3 regions of the Flavobacterium sp. GL_143 genome follow, and region 1 is predicted to be linked to each of the others. Evidence: riboswitches for the same ligand, from Rfam matches in the RefSeq annotation. Region 1 holds a riboswitch; each other region holds the start of a gene.

Region 1 (6,733 bases):
GGATAAATGAGTACCCATATTTTCGGGGTAAACAATCCACTGGTGCGCATGTTCGCGCGGAGCCCATATACTAAAAGAGCTTAGATGTTTTTTATATTGTCTTTGAAGTTTTTTTCCATTGACTTCGAAAAAACCTCCAATAGTATGACAATCGGTAGCACTTTTATCGATTAATTTCTTTTAAAAAAGCCGCAAACTCCTGCGTCATGCGAGTTCCTTTGGCAACTAATGCCCAATCTCTTTTTATAATTTGACCATTGGTTTTATTGGTCCAGCGGCGTCTTTTGATATGTAAATACACAAATTTGCCTCTTAATGGAAAATCCTGAATGGTAATCTCATCTTGAAAACCCTTTGATACTAATTCAAACATATCAAACTCTTGTGGAGGCTTGGCGCTCTCTTCGAAATAAAGGTGTAGTACTTCTTCTGTGTTAGTGCTAGAAACTATTTCAAAGTGTTCTACTAAAAAATCAGGCAGCATAAATTTTAAAAGGTCTATAGGAGTCATCTCAAATTCTTAGATTACAAAGTTCTTATTTTATTTTGACATTCCTCCCCAGGTTTTGTTCTTGATCCTATTTATATATCATTTACTCAGATTCTTGTCAAAAATTCTATATTGGAGAAACTAACAATATAGATAATAGAGTTTCAAAACATCAGAAACATTTTTATTCAAATTCTTTTACTAAAATAGCAGATGACTGGGAAATTGTTTTAATATTTAATTGCGTTGATAAAGAAGAAGCTATCTATTTAGAAAAGTTTATAAAAAGAATGAAAAGTAAAGTATTTAACAATAAAATAATCGCTGACCCATCTATTTTAAAAGATATCCTTTTTAAAAGAAAATCATAATTTGTCCCTGGTTCTCCCGAAGCCTCGGGACTGGAGGTACCACGAAACCCGAATAGAAGTATTCGGGTTTTTTGTTTTTAACACTTTCCTGTTTTTCAACCGCAAATAAATTTTACCGCAAAGGTCGCTAAGATTTTTTACTTAAGAATATGTTCAAAAACGCAAAGTTCGCAAAGCTTAATGATAAAGCTTTGCGAACTTTGCGTTTTTACTTCGCGATCTTTGCGGTAAACAACCTAATAAATCTTACCAATATTAAATTCCAACGGTTAAAACCGTTAGCTATGCTTATAATATAAAGCTAACACTGCTTTTAATTTCTGTTCTTTTTCAAATACAGCCAGAGATTTCAACCTTCGGATAGGTAAAAATATACAAAAAAGTTCGCAAAGCTTAATGATAAAACTTTGCGAACTTTGCCTTTTTACTTCGCGATCTTTGCGGTAATTTTTTTTGCGGTTAAAAAACAAAAAAATTATTGATGAAATACAGAAACTGCAGGAAAATAATATCCTGAAAAATTTACCGATGCTGTTTTTTCTCCTGAATCAGCGTTAAATATATAAAGATTGTTTATAGAGAAATTCACACCAAAACCTGAATTTAAGGTATTTACCACCAAAGTATTTATCTTTCGGTCATAACCAATTCCTGCACCATATAAGATATTTGAATTTGTTAATGTAATAAAAGGCGCAGTCAATGAATCTGGAGTACCTGCATATTTATAAATTTCTTTACCACCACTAAAACTTCCGTTTTTAGCAATAAAAACATCATTTTTAGCAGCCGTAATAGATCCCGGATGCCAAGCTCCCCAGCTTCCGTAAGCCTGAAAACCTAATGCAATTTCTTTTACTTCAAGAGTATTCGAATCTATACTTATAAGATTTTTTCCTCCTGCTGCCCATACTTTTTTATCATCGGTAACAGCAAATCCTAAAACTATACCCGGAATCGTTTTTTCGACTGCCAATGTTGAAGCATTTATTACAATAACACCTTTTGAAGCAGACAATGCAAAAATATAACCATTGGCCTTAACAACATCTCCAACCTGACCTGTAACACCTTCGATTTGCCCATTCACTTCCATCGTATTAAGATTAAGCTTAAATATCCCTTTACCAGAAGTCAAAAGGGCTTGATTTTCATCAATACCCACAACTGCACGCCAGTCGTTTCCGCCTTTAGCAGGGACTCTTTTTTCTTCTTTTAATGAATAAGCATCGGCTACTACAACAGGTCCGCCAACTTTAGAAACTAAAAATAGTTTTTTATTAATGATGGTCCCAAATTCTAATGTAGATGATGCCGGTTTTAAATCTTTATCTGGATTTACTTTTACAAAAACACTATCTTCTATAGCTCTTGTATCGTATCTATAAAACCCTACCGTTCCTGTTCCGTGACCAAACCATCCTTCGTTGATCATAAAGAAACCGTTTTCATATGCTCCCCATGCATGGATATCATAAGTAAGAGAAACTTTTCCGCCATCATTTTTGGCTATCATTGTAATTTTAAAATCTCCCCTCGTTTCTGGTTTAAAGATATAGGTAGAATCAGATCCTACTACTTTTCCGTCTATCGCCCATTCAAAAGAAACGTTCTTTCTATCTGCTAATTTTGAGCTTAATTGAAGTGTTTTCCCAACAGTTAAAGTATCTTTTAATTGCTGTTCGCCTTTTATTACTGGAGGTTCTGTAAAATCATCATCATTATTACACGAAACTGTTAGCATCATCAAAGAAGCAATTGCAATTAATTGCTTGGAAAAAAATCGGTTTTTCATTATTCAATATTTAAAAATTATATTACTTAATTCTTTAAATCGAAATACAATTCACCCTTACAAAAGTTGTATAAATAAACTTTTGTAAAAGCACAGCATATTGTAAAGCGATACGTTTTAATGATTTTTTTAGTGGAGAAAAAGAAAATATCGAAAAGAGAAGCTTCCAAAAAAGGATTGCTTTTGCGATATCATATTTGCAGAAAAAAAATCTCATAAATTCCATTTTTGGCTTACGAGAATAGAATAGATAAACAATACCATTATCACACAAGGTGAAAAGTATTATTCTTAATTCAAGCTTCAATCCCCGAAAGCTATTTATTACTATAAAAACGGCAGGTCTTCTGACTTACTCCCTACACCCAGCCTTCCCTTTCTAAATGAAAAGTGACGTATTAAAGGGTTTCGGTTAATGAGCTTACAGCTGCGGGACAGTTTTGGATTTACACCAAATTCCCTTTTAATGTCAATATCATATCGATATGACAACCATTTTCTGTTTCAAAATTTGAGTTGCAAAACTAGTGTTTTCTTTCGTAACAAAGCAATAGTTATTTATTTTAAAGGCCTTGAACATCTCTGCAAACTATAATTTATTTTGAATTATGAAGCTTTGATTTACTGATCAAATGTTAAATCAACAAACAAACCCTATTTGTTAAAAAACCATCAACTAAATATAAAAATATCTTATATATTCGTAAAATGATACCTTATACTTTTATCTACTATTAAAAACACAACCATTTTATGAGTAACACATCTACAAAAGGAATTTGGAAAGTTATTTCGGCCTCTTCTATGGGGACAATGATAGAATGGTATGATTTTTATATTTTTGGGAGTTTGGCTGTAGTTATTTCGACCAAATTTTTCCCCTCCGATAATCCAGCAGCATCTTTCTTGGCAACATTAGCCACTTTTGCAGCAGGATTTGTCGTTAGACCTTTTGGCGCTTTATTCTTTGGACGTCTTGGAGATTTAATTGGGAGAAAATACACTTTTATGGCGACCCTATTATTAATGGGATGTTCTACTTTTTTAATTGGTTGTATTCCGAGCTATGAGAATATTGGTTTCTTAGCACCATTATTAGTCTTGATTTTACGATTATTACAAGGTCTTGCACTTGGCGGAGAATATGGAGGCGCTGCAACCTATGTTGCCGAACATGCTCCTGTGGGTCAACGCGGGTATTGGACTTCATGGATTCAGACTACTGCAACTGTTGGACTTTTTATTTCTTTGATGGTCATTTTAATCACAAAAAATTCTCTCTCGGCGGAATCATTTGATTCTTGGGGATGGCGTGTTCCGTTTTGGGTTTCGATTGTAATGGTAGGAGTTTCTTATTTGATACGAAAAAACATGGATGAATCTCCTGTTTTTGCTAAAGCAAAAAAGGAAGGAAGCATAAGCATAAACCCTTTAAAAGAAAGTTTTGGAAATAGATACAACCTGAAGTTTGTATTACTTGCTTTATTTGGAGCAACAATGGGACAAGGTGTAGTTTGGTACACTGGACAGTTTTACGCCATGAGTTTTATGAAAACGGTAATGAATATCGAATCTTCACAAGTAGATGGATTACTAGGAATTGCATTATTGTTAGGCACTCCGTTTTTTATAGTCTTTGGGTGGCTAAGTGATAAGATAGGTCGAAAATATATTATGATGGGTGGCATGTTACTCGCTATCCTACTCTACAGACCTATATACAAACAAATGTATGAAACTGTGAATCTGGATAACAAGGTTATTTCGAATACATATACAACTGAAGCCGATAACAATGATAAAAAAGAACATTACGTTATTACAAACAATGAATATTCAGACGGGACAACTGCAGCGATTAAACAAATAAATCATGCTGAAAAAATTAACCCCGAAAGACAAACTACAATCACTATTAATTCTCAAGATAAATGGGCATTGATTTTTCTGGTTTTTGTTCAAGTTCTTTTCGTTACGATGGTTTATGGCCCTATTGCAGCTTTTTTGGTAGAAATGTTTCCTGCAAAAATAAGATACACATCGATGTCTTTGCCATACCATGTCGGGAACGGAATATTTGGTGGTTTGCTTCCTGCAATTTCAACCTATTTTGTAACCCACTCTAAAGAAGTTGGCAAATCCGACTTTTATCTCGATGGGCTTTGGTATCCTATTATTATAGCTTCGATATGTTTTGTTATCGGAATGATTTATATTGACAATAAAGATAAAAATACTCACATCTAATCCTATCACAATGAATGTACTAAAACGAATATTGGGAATACTATGGATAATACTATCTATTGCTGCTGCTTACTTTTGCATTTTTGAATTTGGATTACCGAAACTTGTTTCCGACAAACAGGATGATTTAGTTTTCGGAATTATAATTCTATTTATCCTTACTCCTCTTATCGTTTTAGGACTTGGTACTTTTGGGTATTTTTCATTGATTGGAGAATATGACAAAAGAAAATAAATTACATTTTTCTGTTTTCTAAAACTACTTAAAACAAAAAAGCTGCCTATAACAATCTATAGACAGCTTTTTAACTAACTAACCAAATAAAATTATTTTTTCAAGAATTTCATTACTTGAGTCTTGTTGTTTTCATCTATTGCTTTCACGATATATAATCCTGTATTTAATTCACTCACTGAGAACTGAGAAGTTATCTTTTCGCTTCCGCTAAAGCTTTTCACTAATTGTCCAGACAAAGAATAAATCTCTACCCTTGAAACTGCAGTATTTAAAGTAAAATAATCTGAAACCGGATTAGGATGTAAAGTAATCGCATTTGGTTTCTCAAAGTTTTCTATAGCCAACAGCGCTTGCTTATTACCATAAATCCTAAACTCTCCTGCTGGAATTGCAATTGTAGTTGCTACATTAGTAACATTGATAGAGGTATTATCCATTAAATTATACCAAACTCCTGTGTACGGAAAACCAGTAGCGACACTTTGAGTAGTTACATCAAAATTTGCCAGAATCAACACATCTTTTAACTGTGTTGATGCCAATGCTGCATTCGTAATTTTTATATTAGGAGATAAAGAATTTGTATTTGACACGGTAGCTATTCCTGAAAAAACAGGCTCTACGGTTTTCATGGTAATCATTTTTGCCCAATCATTATAAATTTTGCTTCGGCTTGAATTTCCTAACCAATTACCTGTCCATTGTGGTTGCTGCTTTGTATCAAGTTTACAATCGCCAGGAATTGTTCCACTTTCATCATTAACGATTCCGTTATTACATGCAAATATAGAAGCATCCCAACCTAAATCGCCAAAATGCCAAATCATCTTTGGACCAGGAATCAATAAGGACACTGCTCCAATAGCCGACATTCTGGACAAAGCAATATTTAAATTTTTCACATCATGGCTTGCATTATTACTATTACCATATTGTACATTCTTATACATTAGTCGTTCTTCATCGTGACTCTCTGCATAACCCATTAATCGATTTGCATCAAAACCATGGCTAGCGCTTGTCATCCTGGAGATATTACTATCGGTATCATACCCCATTGATAATTGATTGTATGCATTTGTCATTTTCCCCCACATCATGATTCCTTTGCTAGGTGTTTCATTAATTTTATAATTAGCCCATAGTTTCTCTTCAGCATCACTACCTAAATGCTCAAAAATGGTATAATGTGTAGGATCAAGACTCCAAGAATAATCAGCATAAGATTTTAATACATCTACCCTATCTTGTTGCAAACTATTTGTACACGATTCATCGCCTGCAGTACAATTTTGCGTAAAGCCTTTAGTTAAATCCCAACGTAAACCATCAATTTTATATTCTTCAACCCAATGTTGGATTACTCTTTTTACATAGTTTTGAGTTCTCGCTTGCTGATGATTAAAATCCTCCCCAACACTATAACTATGTTTTGCAACAGTATTAAAATATGGGTTATCAGCCGATGGCGAACCCCAACCATCATTATCTGGATCATTCATCCACATTCTCACCATTGGATTTCGACCAAATGCGTGATTTAACGCAACATCCAGAATAACAGCTATTCCGTTTTGATGGCATAAATCAAT
Region 2 (6,733 bases), 590 kb from region 1:
CAGTATTCAGTCGCAGTTTTTAGTTTCAGTAACAGTTCTTAAATAAATAGAAATGGCATTTATAAAAGTATACATACATTTAGTTTGGAGTACTAAAAATAGAATTCCTTACTTGAATTCCATCGAATTGCGTCAAAAAGTATGGCAACATATAAGAGATAATGCAAAGGAGAAGGGAATTTATATTGATTTTATAAATGGATATTCAGATCATTGTCATTGTCTTATTTCATTAGGCGTTGATCAAAACATCCAAAAAATAATACAACTACTAAAAGGAGAATCATCATTTTGGATTAATAAAAATCAATTGACTAAAGAAAAGTTTGAATGGCAAGATGAGTATTTTGCTGTTTCCGTTTCTGAATCAATTGTTGATAAAGTAAGAGATTATATTAAAAATCAAGAAATTCATCATACCAAAAAAACATTTCAGGAAGAATATGATGATTTTATTCTCAAGTATGGATTCCAGAAAATAAATAATAAATAAGAATTTGGCTAAAGCCAATAACATAACAAATTTCATATCCTCCAGATAAATCTGGAGGCAATTCAACTTCTAAGATTGTCTACAAAATAAAGTATATCGACAATCTAAATTTTGAATTGCCAACATCTTTAGATGTTGGTTAATAATTATGATAATCAAATTGGCTTTAGCCGAATACTAAACAATTAATATTTAAATGAAAAAACAACTCCATATTTTTTTTACTGCATTAATGTTCTACACAAGGATTCCTTGTCCCAAAAATATTGACCACAATCCTGAGTATCTGAATAAAGCTAGTCGCTATTTCCCTTTGATCGGGTGGATTGTTGGAGGTATATCTTTTCTTGCATTTTATGGTGCTTCATTTCTAGTTTCAACATCCGCAGCAGTAATTATAGGAATGATTGCTGGGATTTTAACTACTGGAGCCTTTCATGAAGATGGTTTTGCCGATGTTTGTGACGGTTTTGGTGGGGGTTGGACCAAAGAAAAAATCTTACTCATCATGAAAGATAGTGCCATTGGCGCTTATGGAGCTATTGGTGTTGTATTATTATTTTTATTGAAATTTCAATTGCTATCTGAATTAGTAACTATAGAAACAATTACAACTCAGCAATCAATGCTTACTGTTTTATTGTTGCTTATTGCAGGACACTCTATTAGTCGTTTAGCGGCTATAAGCATCGTATTTACACATGAATATTCTCGTGAAGATGCTACAAGCAAAAGCAAACCAATTGCAAAAAGCTTTAGTTGGAAAGAAGTTTTAGGTTCTTTCTTTTTTGGTTTATTACCTCTCTTGGTTCTTTCTTATTTTCAATATCAATTACTTTTAGTATTAATTCCAGTTTTCCTAACACGTTATTTTTTGGCACGTTATTTCCAAAAATGGATTGATGGTTATACTGGAGATTGTTTGGGCGCAACACAACAAGTTTGCGAAGTTATTTTTTACTTAAGTGTTATAGCAATATGGAAATTTATTTAGTTCGTCATACTGAAACTGTTTGCGAAAAAGGAATTTGCTACGGTCAAACTGATGTAAATATTGCCGAACCTTATGATTTGATTTTTGAAAACATTGTAAAGCAATTACCTCAAAATGCATTGTTATATTCGAGTCCATTAAAACGTTGTGTGTTACTTGCCAAACATATCCAACAAGAAGCCAAAATTTTAAATTACCACGAAGACAAACGTTTGATGGAAATGGATTTTGGTGATTGGGAAATGAAAAATTGGAATGAAATTTCTTCAAATGATTTAAATCCGTGGATGGAAGATTTCGTAAACATTCGAGTTCCAAACGGAGAATCTTTCATCGATTTACATGAAAGAGTCACTCATTTTATAGAAAACGAAATACTTGCTAAAAAACCGTCAAAGGCAATTATTGTTGCACATGCCGGAGTAATAAGAAGCATATTATGTCTTTTAAACTCTCTTCCTCTTAAAGATGCTTTCCAAAACAAAGTCGATTTTGGACAAGTAATTAAAGTCGAAATCTAAATAAAATCAACTTTTGTTTTGTTCATGAATAGTATTAAATAATCAAACAGAATTGATTTATAAGCTTTTTTAACTTTATATTTGCACTTTCATTAAGGTTGTGCTATATTTTTTGAGACACATTAAAAGGGAATCAAGTAATTGAAGATTGAAAATATCAAAATCAACATTCGAAAATCTTGAGCTGTACCCGCAACTGTAAGCTTAGTCCTGTAAGGGATGCTCGTTGTTAACTACAAAACCACTGTTTTAGAACGGGAAGGGAAACAACAAGACGCGAAGCCAGGAGACCTGCCTTTGTTAACAAATATCGAACTCTCGGGAAAAAGAGTTTAGAAATTATGACATTACAAAAGTTTTACATCTGTTTTTCGCTCTTAGTTTGCCAATTCATTTTGGCACAAAATGATTCTATAACAAAATTAAAAGAAGTTATAGTTTCCGACACTAACCTCAAAAAATACTCAGACTCACAATCGGTTCAGGTACTTAATGACTCTATTATTAATAAAAATGAAGCATTACTTACCGATTTATTAAACTTTAACTCTACTATTTATTTTAAAGAATACGGTCGTGGTATGCTTTCGACAGTTGCTTTTAGAGGAACAACGGCTTCCCAAGCTGCTGTAATATGGAACGGTATCAATATCAATTCTCAGATGAACGGAAGTACCGATTTTAATACTATAGCCGGATCTGACTACAATTCGGTAAGTGTAAAAGCTGGTGGAGGAAGTGTTATTTACGGAAGTGGTGCTGTGGGAGGAACAGTACATTTAAACAATGATTTAAGTTTTTACAAAAGGTTTGAAAATAATTTAAAGCTAGATTACGGAAGCTTTAATACCATTGGAATCAACTACAAAACAAATATTTCAAACGAAAAGTGGAGCGCACAAATTGGATTTTCTAAAAATAGCTCAGCCAATGATTACAAATACTTAAACCGATACAACTGGAAAGGAGAACAACGCTGGAACCAAAACGGGCAATATGATATCATTACGATGAACGCAAATCTAGGTTATAAATTTGACGCAAAGAACAGCCTTAAATTATACAGCCAAACATCTAATACTGACCGAAATACTTCAATTATTTCTGAATCGGAAACCAAGTCAAAATACATTAATAGTTTCAGTCGTAATTTAATAGAATATGATGGTGATTTTGGCAGATTCACAACCAACTTTAAAACTGCTTTTATTACTGAGAAATATCAATATTTTGAAGATAATTCAAAAAACAACTATAGCCACGGAAAAACAGAAAGCCTAATTACTAAAGCTGATTTAGGATACACTCTTTTTAAATCAACTCAAGTAAACGCCATCCTAGATTATAATAGAACCAAAGGTTACGGAACTGGTTTTGGAGATCATGTGAGAGAAATTAGCTCAGCTGCCTTAATGATAAAACAAGATTTTTTTGCAAATTGGAAAAACGAGTTAGGCATCCGAAAAGAATTTACAAATAATTACAAATCTCCTGTTTTATTCTCTTTAGGGTCATCTTATCAATTTAGTAAATTATATAATCTGAAATTAAATTTATCTCGAAATTTCAGAATTCCAACGTTTAATGATTTGTATTGGGAAGAAGGAGGGAATCCTGATTTAAAACCAGAGAACTCCTATCAAGCCGAAATTGGAAATGTTTTTACATACAAAAATATCTCACTGACCCAAACTTTTTATTACATGAAAATAAAAGACTTATTACGATGGGTGCCTAGTGATAATGGCATCTGGATGCCTCAGAACACCGACAAAGTAAATAGTTACGGAGCTGAAACCTTATTAAGTTGGAAAAAACATTTTGGTAAAAATTATTTTAATGTCAATGCGACTTATGCTTATACCGTTTCAGAAAATGACGAAACCAAAAAGCAATTGTTCTTTGTTCCTTTTAATAAAATTACAGGAGCAATTTCATATTACAGAAATAAGTTCTCAGCCAATTATCAATTTTTATACAATGATTTTGTTTATACACAATCCGATAATGACCCAAAAAACATTATTCCTGCTTACACCGTTTCAAACATAGGTATAGACTATGACTTCAAACTTTTATCCTCTTTTAAAATAGGTTTTCAAATTTTAAACGTTTGGAATAAAGAATATGAAAGTCTAGAATTCAGACCAATGCCTGGGAGAAATTATAATTTGTACATAAACCTTAAATTTTAATATAATGAAACTAACTAGATTATTTTTATTAGCATTAAGCATTTCGCTTCTTGCTTCTTGCTCTAATGATGATAATGACAACAATGACGATGGTCCAAAAGGAGCTTATGAGGATGGTATTTTTATCTTAAATGAAGGAAATGATATCAGTGGTGGTTCTGTGTCTTTTATCAATGAAGACTTAAATACAAACACTTTTGTTAAAGATGTTTACGGACCAACAAATGGAAATGACTATATCGGAAAATATCTTCAAAATATCTTTTTTGATAATGACAAAGCCTACATTATTTCTGGAGGTACAAATGTGATTAACGTAGTAAATCGTTACACTTTTAAATTAGTAGCTAAAATTGAGACTGGACTTATCAAACCTAGATATGGTGTTGTAAAAGATGGGAAAGCATATGTTACTAATGCAAACACATACTGGAGCAAAACAAACCCAGTAGGAAATACTGATGATTTTGTCGCTGTAATTAATTTATCTACAAATAAGGTAGAAAGTACAATTCCTTTAGACGGAACTGCCAACCGTATTGAACTTACAAACAATAAACTTTACATAACTGAGCCTTATAACAGTGATAAATTAGTTATCATTAATCCAAGTACAAACAAAATAGAAACTAAAGTGACTATTGGCTTAGGTGGAGATTCAATGGAAACCAAAGATGGTACATTATATATTATCAGAACTCCATATGGAGATAGAAGCGAAATTGCAAAAGTAAAATTGTCAGATAATACCATCACTAAAATTACTTTTCCAGAATCACTTGATGGAGCTAAAAACTTAGACATTTACAATAACAAAATATATTATACAGCAAATACAGCTGTTTACGCAATAGATTACACTGCTACAACAGCATCTACTACACCTGTTTTTGAATATTCTTCAACTTCAGAATATGGAAAAATGTATGGTTTTGCTGTAAAGAATGACAAAATTTATGTTTCAGACGGAGGTGATTTTGCTTCAAATAGTAAGGCTTATATCTATAATTTAAATGGTACTCTTATAAAGGAATTAACAGTTGGCTTAGGACCAAACGGATTTTACTTCAATGACTAATTAAAATCATTTATTTACATTTTACTTTATTAAAAAAGGCTTTCTAACGAAAGCCTTTTTTATTTCTCTATCTAATCTTGTAATGCTCTCAAAAGTCCTTCAGGAGCTTTATCTACATACATTTGGTTTCGAATACCATCTATTGATTTAGAATCGGTAAAGTATTCAAACTCTTTACCATCTTTAGGAAAAATTACTTTACCTGTACCTGTAATTTTAGAAATTGCAGTACTTAATAATGGTTCCGTTTCATCTCCTAAAACTCCCAACGAATTTATACTTTCTATTACGCTATAAGTAGGCGTTAATCCATTAGTATATTCTCCAAAACCTATTGAGTTAACAATCTTTAAAACAATTGGCTGCATAGCATATTTATGACTTGGATTTCGATTAGTTTTACCAAAAGTAGGTGAATCATACAAAGTAACCGAACCTACATTTTTACCTATAGTTACATCACCTATTTGTATTACATCAATGTATGGTTTTAATCCATTAATAACCAATTCACTTGCCGAAGCTGTACTTTTAGAAGTTAATATATATACTTTGGTCAAGTTCAAACTATTTAAAGCAACTCCATTAAATTTATCTATAAAATTATTATTAAGCAATTCTGAGTCTTCGCTTTCAAAGTATTTATTGAGTTTACTATTCCATTTTTGTTTAGAAAAAACCTTATCTGTAAACTGTCCAGTAATCATACTTGCTAATCGGGTTGCCGTTTGCACAGAACCTCCCCCATTATATCTCAAATCAAGAACTAAATCTGTAATACCTTTCCCTTTTAATTCTCCAAATGCAGCATTTAATTGATCATCATAGTTACCATAAAAACCATTATACATTAAGTAACCTATTTTACGACCATTCTTCTCTATCACTTTATTTATGAAAATTGGATTTTCATCCAAAACTGATTTAGTAAGTGTAACCGATTTGCCATTTGGCACAAATGTCGTTCCATCATAATCAGTTAAATTTAGCGTATAACTATCAGGTGCGAGCAAGGTTTTATAATTATCATAAGTAATTTGCGTACCATTAATACCATAAAATAAATCTCCACGCTTCACTCCTTTGCTTGCAGCATCCGAGTTAGGAAGAATATAACGCACAAAACCAATCAAATCATTAGAACCTTTAGATTTTGGGCTTAATTTAAAATCAATTCCATTATTTTTAGATGTTCCTTGAAGTTCTTGTTCCAATACAGTATAATCATCTACAATCCAACTAAATCTGTCTATTGAAGAATCAACACGTAAAGAATTAAATAATGTTTCAGGATCTGAATACCCTCTTAAAAAAGAATTTAGTTGTTCTTGGTTTCCAAAACGATCATCAGCTAAATTAGGAACATCAGCTTGCCATAAGTAATATTGATTTAATCCTTTCCAAATAAAATCCTGAACCTGTAAGCTTCTAGGAGCAGCCACATCATCTTGA
Region 3 (6,733 bases), 2.4 Mb from region 1:
AAAAATTATTTTAACAGGAGTAATAGTTATTCCTCTTTTATTACTATTTAGTTGGGTCTTTTTTGAATCAATAACAGATAAAGAAACACATAAAGAAGTTTACCTCAATCATGAGATTGATACTGAATATAGTGGTAAGGTAGATTCTATATATAGATTAAAAATGAGTCATAATACCTTAACCTTAAAGATATCTGACCATAATTTTTATGTTCCTCCAAAGTGGGAAAACAAATTTAAGGTTGATGACTCGATTTATAAAAAGAGAGGAAGTTTGAAAGTTGAGCACTATCGAGAAGGAAAATTATTAGAAATTTTAGATTATAATAATGTTGTAAAAAACATGAAATAAGTTGCTAATTAGAATATATACACTAATCTTATTAAATTCAACTGTGATTATAAGTATAACGTTAGCACAATATACTTACCCGATTGCTCGGATATGCGCAACGATAGCGCGGAAATCCTTTCCGTGCCCACAAAGTAAATTCTTAAACCCCGCTCTGCGAAGAGTTCTAAAGTACCAGCTGCGCGAACGTCTCTGACTTCGTGCCCACAAAGCAAATCGCAGAAACCAATAAAACCTCGTCTAATACTGGCGAGTTTTTTTTATAACTTAGAATGCCTGAGCCGTACTAATTTTTCATTTTTGGCTAATGAAATTCAGGTAAATTCAAATTGATTTTTTTTTATTTTATCACTCATTCCTTTGTTTTCTTAAAATTGACTTTTTTATCCCATAAGGACAATTTTATGCGGTATTGCGGTTCTGAATTAACTTTTAAATCTTTGCGGAAATAGTAAACAAAATATGAAGATTTTAGCGCAACAGATAGAGGAGTTAAATCAAAATTTGGCAAAACAACTTCCGACAGAAGTTTTAGAAATATTTAGTAAATCCATTGAGGAATTGAAAACTCAGGGGATTGAAGAAAGTAGCATCGGGATAGGCGAACGGTTTCCCGATTTCTGTCTTCCAAATACAAATGATGAAACTATAGAATTAAAAGAGCTTCTAAAAAACGGGAAAGTGATTGTCGCTTTTTTTCGAGGCAGTTGGTGTTCTTATTGTAATTTAGAATTGAGAGCATTACAGGAAAACCTAAAGCAAATTGTAGACAAAAAAGCAAAATTGGTAGTAATCTCTCCGCAAAAACCTGATTATAGCAAAGAATTAAAGAATAATCACCAACTAGATTTTGAGTTATTAACGGACAAAGACAATGCTTTGGCTAATCAACTTGGCATTTCCTTTGAACTTCAAAATTATGCAATCCCTACTTACAAGAGTCTAGGTATAGAGTTATCTGATTATAACGATAATGATAACAACGAATTACCTATTCCTGCGGTTTTTGTTATCGATACGGATTATCGCATTACTTATAAGTTTGTTGATACCAATTATATGAATAGAATAAACATTCAAGAATTAATAGAACAATTGTAATCTAAATAAAATCACGTTTTAATGAACGGGGATTTTTATTTTAAAGCTTATTGTGAACACTGATTGAAAATCAATGTTATATTTGTGCATAATGTGAAATTGTGTTTCCATAGCATACTGATTACTTAGTGGAGCAGAATTAAAAGCAAATTAATAATTATTTATAATATCAAAAAGGAATAAAAGTTCATGATTTTAAAAAAAAATAAAAAATATTTATTACACAGATTTTTAGCTTCTCATATTTTCATTCTATTAATTGCCGTTGGTCAAAATTTGACCTATACTAATATTTTACCGATATGGTTTATCACAGTTGTTTTTCCAAATTTAATTCTCTGTTCCCTTAAAAATTTAAAAGCAATAGAAATTAAGAATAATCATATCAAGTTAGTATTTAATAAATACTTTTATAAAGAAGAAACGGAATTTTATGAATATACTAATCTAAGGTTTACATATAGGAATGAATATGAGGCAAGTTCACTAAGTATGAAATTTAGAATTTATAAAAAAAACAGCAATAAAAGTATAATTAGTATTGGTGGTATTCTTGATGGATGGGATGAAAAGCAAATAGAAGGAATAATAAAAGAATTAGAAAAAATAGGGATAAATTGAATAAATGATAACGATTGTGAAATATAGTTTTTACTTTTTATTGGTTTTAACCTTCAATTCTTGTTTAAAAGGAGATTGTGGTCGGATTGCCAAGGTTAAATTTATAAATAACTTTACCTTACATAAATAATACTCAACATGAATTCCTATAAAGATATATTAGATAAAAAAGAAGAGTTTTATAATTTAGCTATTAAATATTATTATAATATTGAAGAGGAAATTTTAGTGGACATTAGCAAGATTGTACCTAAATCAATCTCAATATTAGTTGATCATGAATTCATTCCGACACCATGTATTCAAATAAGATTAGAACTTCATCACCAAGAAGAAGATATAGAGGTAAGTTCCTATTACTTATATGTTAATGAAGAAAAAGAATTTATTGATGAGTTTCTTTACTAACTAACAAAACTAAAAAGACACTACCGATTTGCGAAAGCAAATACAACGTAGTGTCTTTTTTTGAGTAAATAATCTATTACATTACTGTATAATTACAGCGTAGTTGTTTCAATAGATTGCTCTATAATTGAATTAATAATGGACAAAGTACGTGGATCTTGTTCTCCAGAGAAAAAAGCATTTAATATTTCCTGAAAAATAGGGTGGCAGTTTTCTACTAAACTAAAAAGAGTCATCGAAGAACGTAATTTTCTAGCGTCTAACTCTCCCAGAAGTGATTCTGCTGATTTCATTTTAAAAGTCAATAAAAGCTCAGAAATTTCGATAAGATGTTTTCCTAAAATTGGGTGCGCTGCAAATTCTGTAGCTTCTTTTAAATCGGTAATAGCATAAAAATTGGCCGTATCGCTAGTGCCTAAACCCGTAATTTGAGGAAAAATAAACCACATCCAGTGGCTTTCTTTCTTTCCCTTCTTAATTTCAGAAAGAGCAGTAAGATACAGCTGGTTTTGTGCTTCTAAAAAACGGATTAAATCATTGTTTGAATGTGCCATTGTTGTATTATATTGTGTAAAAAAGGGTGCAAAAGTACTAAAAAAGATAGGTACTTCCTAATGGAAGACTCAGACTATGTGAGTTTTATGACTAAGTTGAGTAATAATCTTACTTAAAATTTTATAAAAAAATGCTTCAAATAACTGATATAATTAAAAATACAATTCTATCTAAAAATTATAAAAAAAATCTCAATTTTAACAAACTCCCATCAAGGTTCTACTATTATAAATCAATTTTAAACACGAATTTTATCAATTATCACTAATTCATTTGCTAAATTAATTTCACAAACGAAGTTAATCATTAAAACTTGTACAAATTGTTAAAATTCGTGTTTGCTTTTTGTAATTCTATTTTTCTTAAAGATTTCTCTTCATTTCAAACTGCGAAATCGTGTATGGAATATTCAAACTTTTTATAAAACCTTTTGCTTCTACAGAACTATTTTGAACATTATATACTAATAATTCATTTTGATCTACAGCATTACTAATATGATTACATAAACTCGTACCAATTCCTTTGCGGCGGTAGTCAGGAGACACCGCTATTTGATTAATTTTTCTGGATGTAGTATTATATATTGCATAACCTACCAATACATCATCTATATAAGCTCCTAGAATTTGGCAATATTCCATACTATTGCTAACCGCCATAATATCGTTTTGCCATGAAGGTTCAATATCCCAAAAAGATTTAAACAATTCCCATTGAGTTTCTTTAAGATTCTTTATAGTAACTTTAGGGTTTATATCTAATGTAGGTACGCTACCTCTAAAACAATCAAGCTTTCTATGGATTGTATACCCCATTTTTTCGTAAACTCGTATTGCTGGATGATTTCCTTCTATAACCTCTAATACCATTTGTTTTACGCCAAGTTCTTCTAATTTAGGTACTAAAATAGCATACATTTTACCAACTAAACCTTTTCCTCTATAATCAGGAATAACTCCTGTTGCAGCATTATAGGCAATAAATTGTGCGTTTGCGGTATTTAAAGCGTGTAACATAAAACCAACTAATTTATCATCATCATAAACTCCGATGGATAAATCTAATTTAATTCCTTCTGCATGTATTTTGGATTGTAATTGTTCTAAAGTAAGACTAAAAGGTACGATATAATCTGAAAAAGACAAATTAATAACGTCTAATAAATCTTTAAGGTTGCTGTTTTCTAAACTTTTTATTTCCATTTTTTATTCTAAAGCTTTTGAGTTTAATGTTGAGTTTCTCTAGTTCTTCAAAATTTTTTAAATATCGAAATAGAGAAAATCAAATATACATTTTATGTAAAAAACAAAGGTCAAGTATTTTTGATTTTTATTAAAAAATAGGAGAGAAGTCAATCGTTACCCAAGCATCCTAAAATATCAAGCTAGTATTAAAATTATCTAATTACCTAATTTTCTAATTTACACATTGTTTCTTTTTCAAATTTATTGGATATAAATGAAAATTATCAAATTAGCAGATTATACCCTTGTTTTATTGTCTTAATTGTAATTAAATTAAATAAGAACTTTTTTTCATAAACTTATGTTATATATTTGCTCAAAATTTTGGTCTACTTTTTCTTAAAATTTTAAGAAGAAATAGTTAAAAGGGAATCAGGTGTAAATCCTGAACAGACCCGCTACTGTAAGTTCTATATAAGTCTTTAAACGTTACTTATGCCATTGTTCGCCGCGGCGAATGAGAAGGTTGTTTAAAGATGGAACAAGTCAGGAGACCTGCCAAAATCACATAGTTTAAAACTTTCGAGGAATAAAGTTGAAGAACAAGAAAATTAGCCTGTTATTTTATAGCGGGACTTTCTTATTATGCTTCTTGATTATTACATCGCGAAAAGTTTTTATAATTTATTTAGTGATGTATAATACAAACAAAAAGCTTTTATTCGTTTTTATCTTATTTACTCCATTTTTGCTTCATTCGCAAGCAACTAATGATAGTATTCGCAAACTAAAAGAAGTAATTCTTAAGGCAAAACCATACCAGGAAGTAATTCCTGTGCAAAGTCTTTCGGGGAAATTACTAGAAAATCTTGCTAGTCATAATGTTGCCGATGCGCTTCGTTATTTTGCCGGAGTCCAGATTAAAGATTATGGTGGTCTTGGCGGACTTAAAACCGTAGATGTCCGTAATATGGGAACGCACCACGTAGGTGTTTTTTATGATGGAATCCAATTAGGTAATGCGCAAAACGGAGTTACAGATTTAGGTAAGTATTCCCTAGACGACATGGAATCTCTTACCATGTATAACGGTCAGAAAAGTGAAATCTTTCAGTCAGCAAAAGACTTTGCAGCTGCATCTACCATTTATTTAAGAACCAAACGTCCCGTTTTTGAAGGGAATAAAAAAACTAATTTATTGGTGCGGTTTAAAACCATGACCATAAATTATTTTGATCCGTCTTTTAGATGGGAACAAAAGCTGAGCAATAAAGTAAGCATGAGCGTAAGTTCTGAATATATAAAATCTAACGGTGAATATAAATTCAGGTACAAAAGAAACAATCAGGATGGTACTGTAGCCTACGATACTACTGCCACAAGACATAATAGTGATATTGAAGCATTCAGATTTGAATCTGGGCTTTTCGGAAAAATAAATAACGGTTCCTGGGATGCCAAAGTTTATTATTACGACTCAGATAGGGGAGCACCTGGGGCAATTGTCGAAAATAAGTTTTCTGACGGATTTAGACAATACGACAAGAATTTCTTCACTCAGGCATCTATAGTAAAGGATTTTACAAGAAAATACAAATTTCAGGCAAAGGCAAAATACGCTTACGATTACACGCATTATGTTGCCAGAGATACAACCCATATTTTAGGCGAAACAGTAACCGAAGGAGCACAATCTGATGATAGTTATTACCAACAGGAAATATATTTCTCGGCAGTAAATATGTACAACATATTGCCTACATGGGATGTTTCGTTATCTACAGATTTTCAATACAATAAACTAAATGCTACAAGAAAAGGGATACAAACTCAATTTTCATTTCCGCAACGCTATACAGCATTCTTTTCATTGGCAAGTTCCTTCAGACTTGGGCAATTTAAAGCTTTAGGTAGTGTTGTTGGTACTTATGTTCAGGAAGAAGTGCGCTATAACGCAAAAGCTCCGGACAAAAAAGAGTTTACTCCTGCATTATTCCTTGGTTATACACCATTTAAAGACTACGATTTTAATTTACGAGCATTTGCAAAACGTATTTTCAGGATGCCCACTTTTAATGACTTGTATTATACCATGGTTGGATCCAGTACTTTGAGACCCGAATATATGAACCAGTACGATGTTGGGTTTACTTATAATTTACCAGTAAATAATTCTTTTTTAGACAAACTTTCTATTCAGGTTGATGGATATTATACCAATACCAAAGATAAAATTGTAGCAGCTCCAACAGGAAATTTATTCCGCTGGATGATGACCAATATGGGACAAGTAAAAGGAAAAGGTATAGAATCGGTACTTAATATAGGAATGCATATTGGTAATGTAAACTTAGCTACGAATCTTACCTACACTTATTCTGAAAGTAGGGATTATACAAAATTTGCAGGTTTAGAATTGTCTTCTTACGGAGATCAGATTCCTTATACTCCGTGGCATAGCGGCTCTGGAATATTAAATGCTGATTATAAAACCTGGAATTTTAACTAC

What was found. A riboswitch is a leader RNA that binds a small molecule or an ion and turns the genes downstream of it on or off. The one in region 1 is predicted to bind cobalamin.
Region 2: another riboswitch for cobalamin. It lies ahead of AC3IPI_RS10425 (TonB-dependent receptor plug domain-containing protein); the one in region 1 lies ahead of AC3IPI_RS07740 (DUF5074 domain-containing protein).
Region 3: another riboswitch for cobalamin. It lies ahead of AC3IPI_RS17710 (TonB-dependent receptor); the one in region 1 lies ahead of AC3IPI_RS07740 (DUF5074 domain-containing protein).

What each region holds. Positions count from the first base shown of each region.
Region 1 covers NZ_CM174401.1:1,783,285-1,790,017, reverse strand. The annotation lists partial or broken gene AC3IPI_RS07755 (ISAon1 family transposase) at 1-18, opposite strand, end outside; gene AC3IPI_RS07750 (ISAon1 family transposase N-terminal region protein) at 164-511, opposite strand; gene AC3IPI_RS07745 (GIY-YIG nuclease family protein) at 589-861, shown strand; gene AC3IPI_RS07740 (DUF5074 domain-containing protein) at 1,337-2,656, opposite strand; cobalamin riboswitch at 2,977-3,168, opposite strand; gene AC3IPI_RS07735 (MFS transporter) at 3,410-4,903, shown strand; gene AC3IPI_RS07730 (DUF6814 family protein) at 4,914-5,138, shown strand; gene AC3IPI_RS07725 (alpha-amylase family glycosyl hydrolase) at 5,231-6,733, opposite strand, start outside.
Region 2 covers NZ_CM174401.1:2,371,658-2,378,390, reverse strand. The annotation lists gene tnpA (IS200/IS605 family transposase) at 53-493, shown strand; gene AC3IPI_RS10435 (adenosylcobinamide-GDP ribazoletransferase) at 690-1,487, shown strand; gene cobC (alpha-ribazole phosphatase) at 1,472-2,008, shown strand; cobalamin riboswitch at 2,087-2,321, shown strand; gene AC3IPI_RS10425 (TonB-dependent receptor plug domain-containing protein) at 2,350-4,203, shown strand; gene AC3IPI_RS10420 (DUF5074 domain-containing protein) at 4,208-5,281, shown strand; gene AC3IPI_RS10415 (S41 family peptidase) at 5,353-6,733, opposite strand, start outside.
Region 3 covers NZ_CM174401.1:4,176,197-4,182,929, forward strand. The annotation lists gene AC3IPI_RS17680 (hypothetical protein) at 1-352, shown strand, start outside; gene AC3IPI_RS17685 (peroxiredoxin-like family protein) at 815-1,453, shown strand; gene AC3IPI_RS17690 (hypothetical protein) at 1,643-2,074, shown strand; gene AC3IPI_RS17695 (hypothetical protein) at 2,213-2,482, shown strand; gene AC3IPI_RS17700 (DUF1810 domain-containing protein) at 2,575-3,036, opposite strand; gene AC3IPI_RS17705 (GNAT family N-acetyltransferase) at 3,400-4,242, opposite strand; cobalamin riboswitch at 4,593-4,801, shown strand; gene AC3IPI_RS17710 (TonB-dependent receptor) at 4,919-6,733, shown strand, end outside.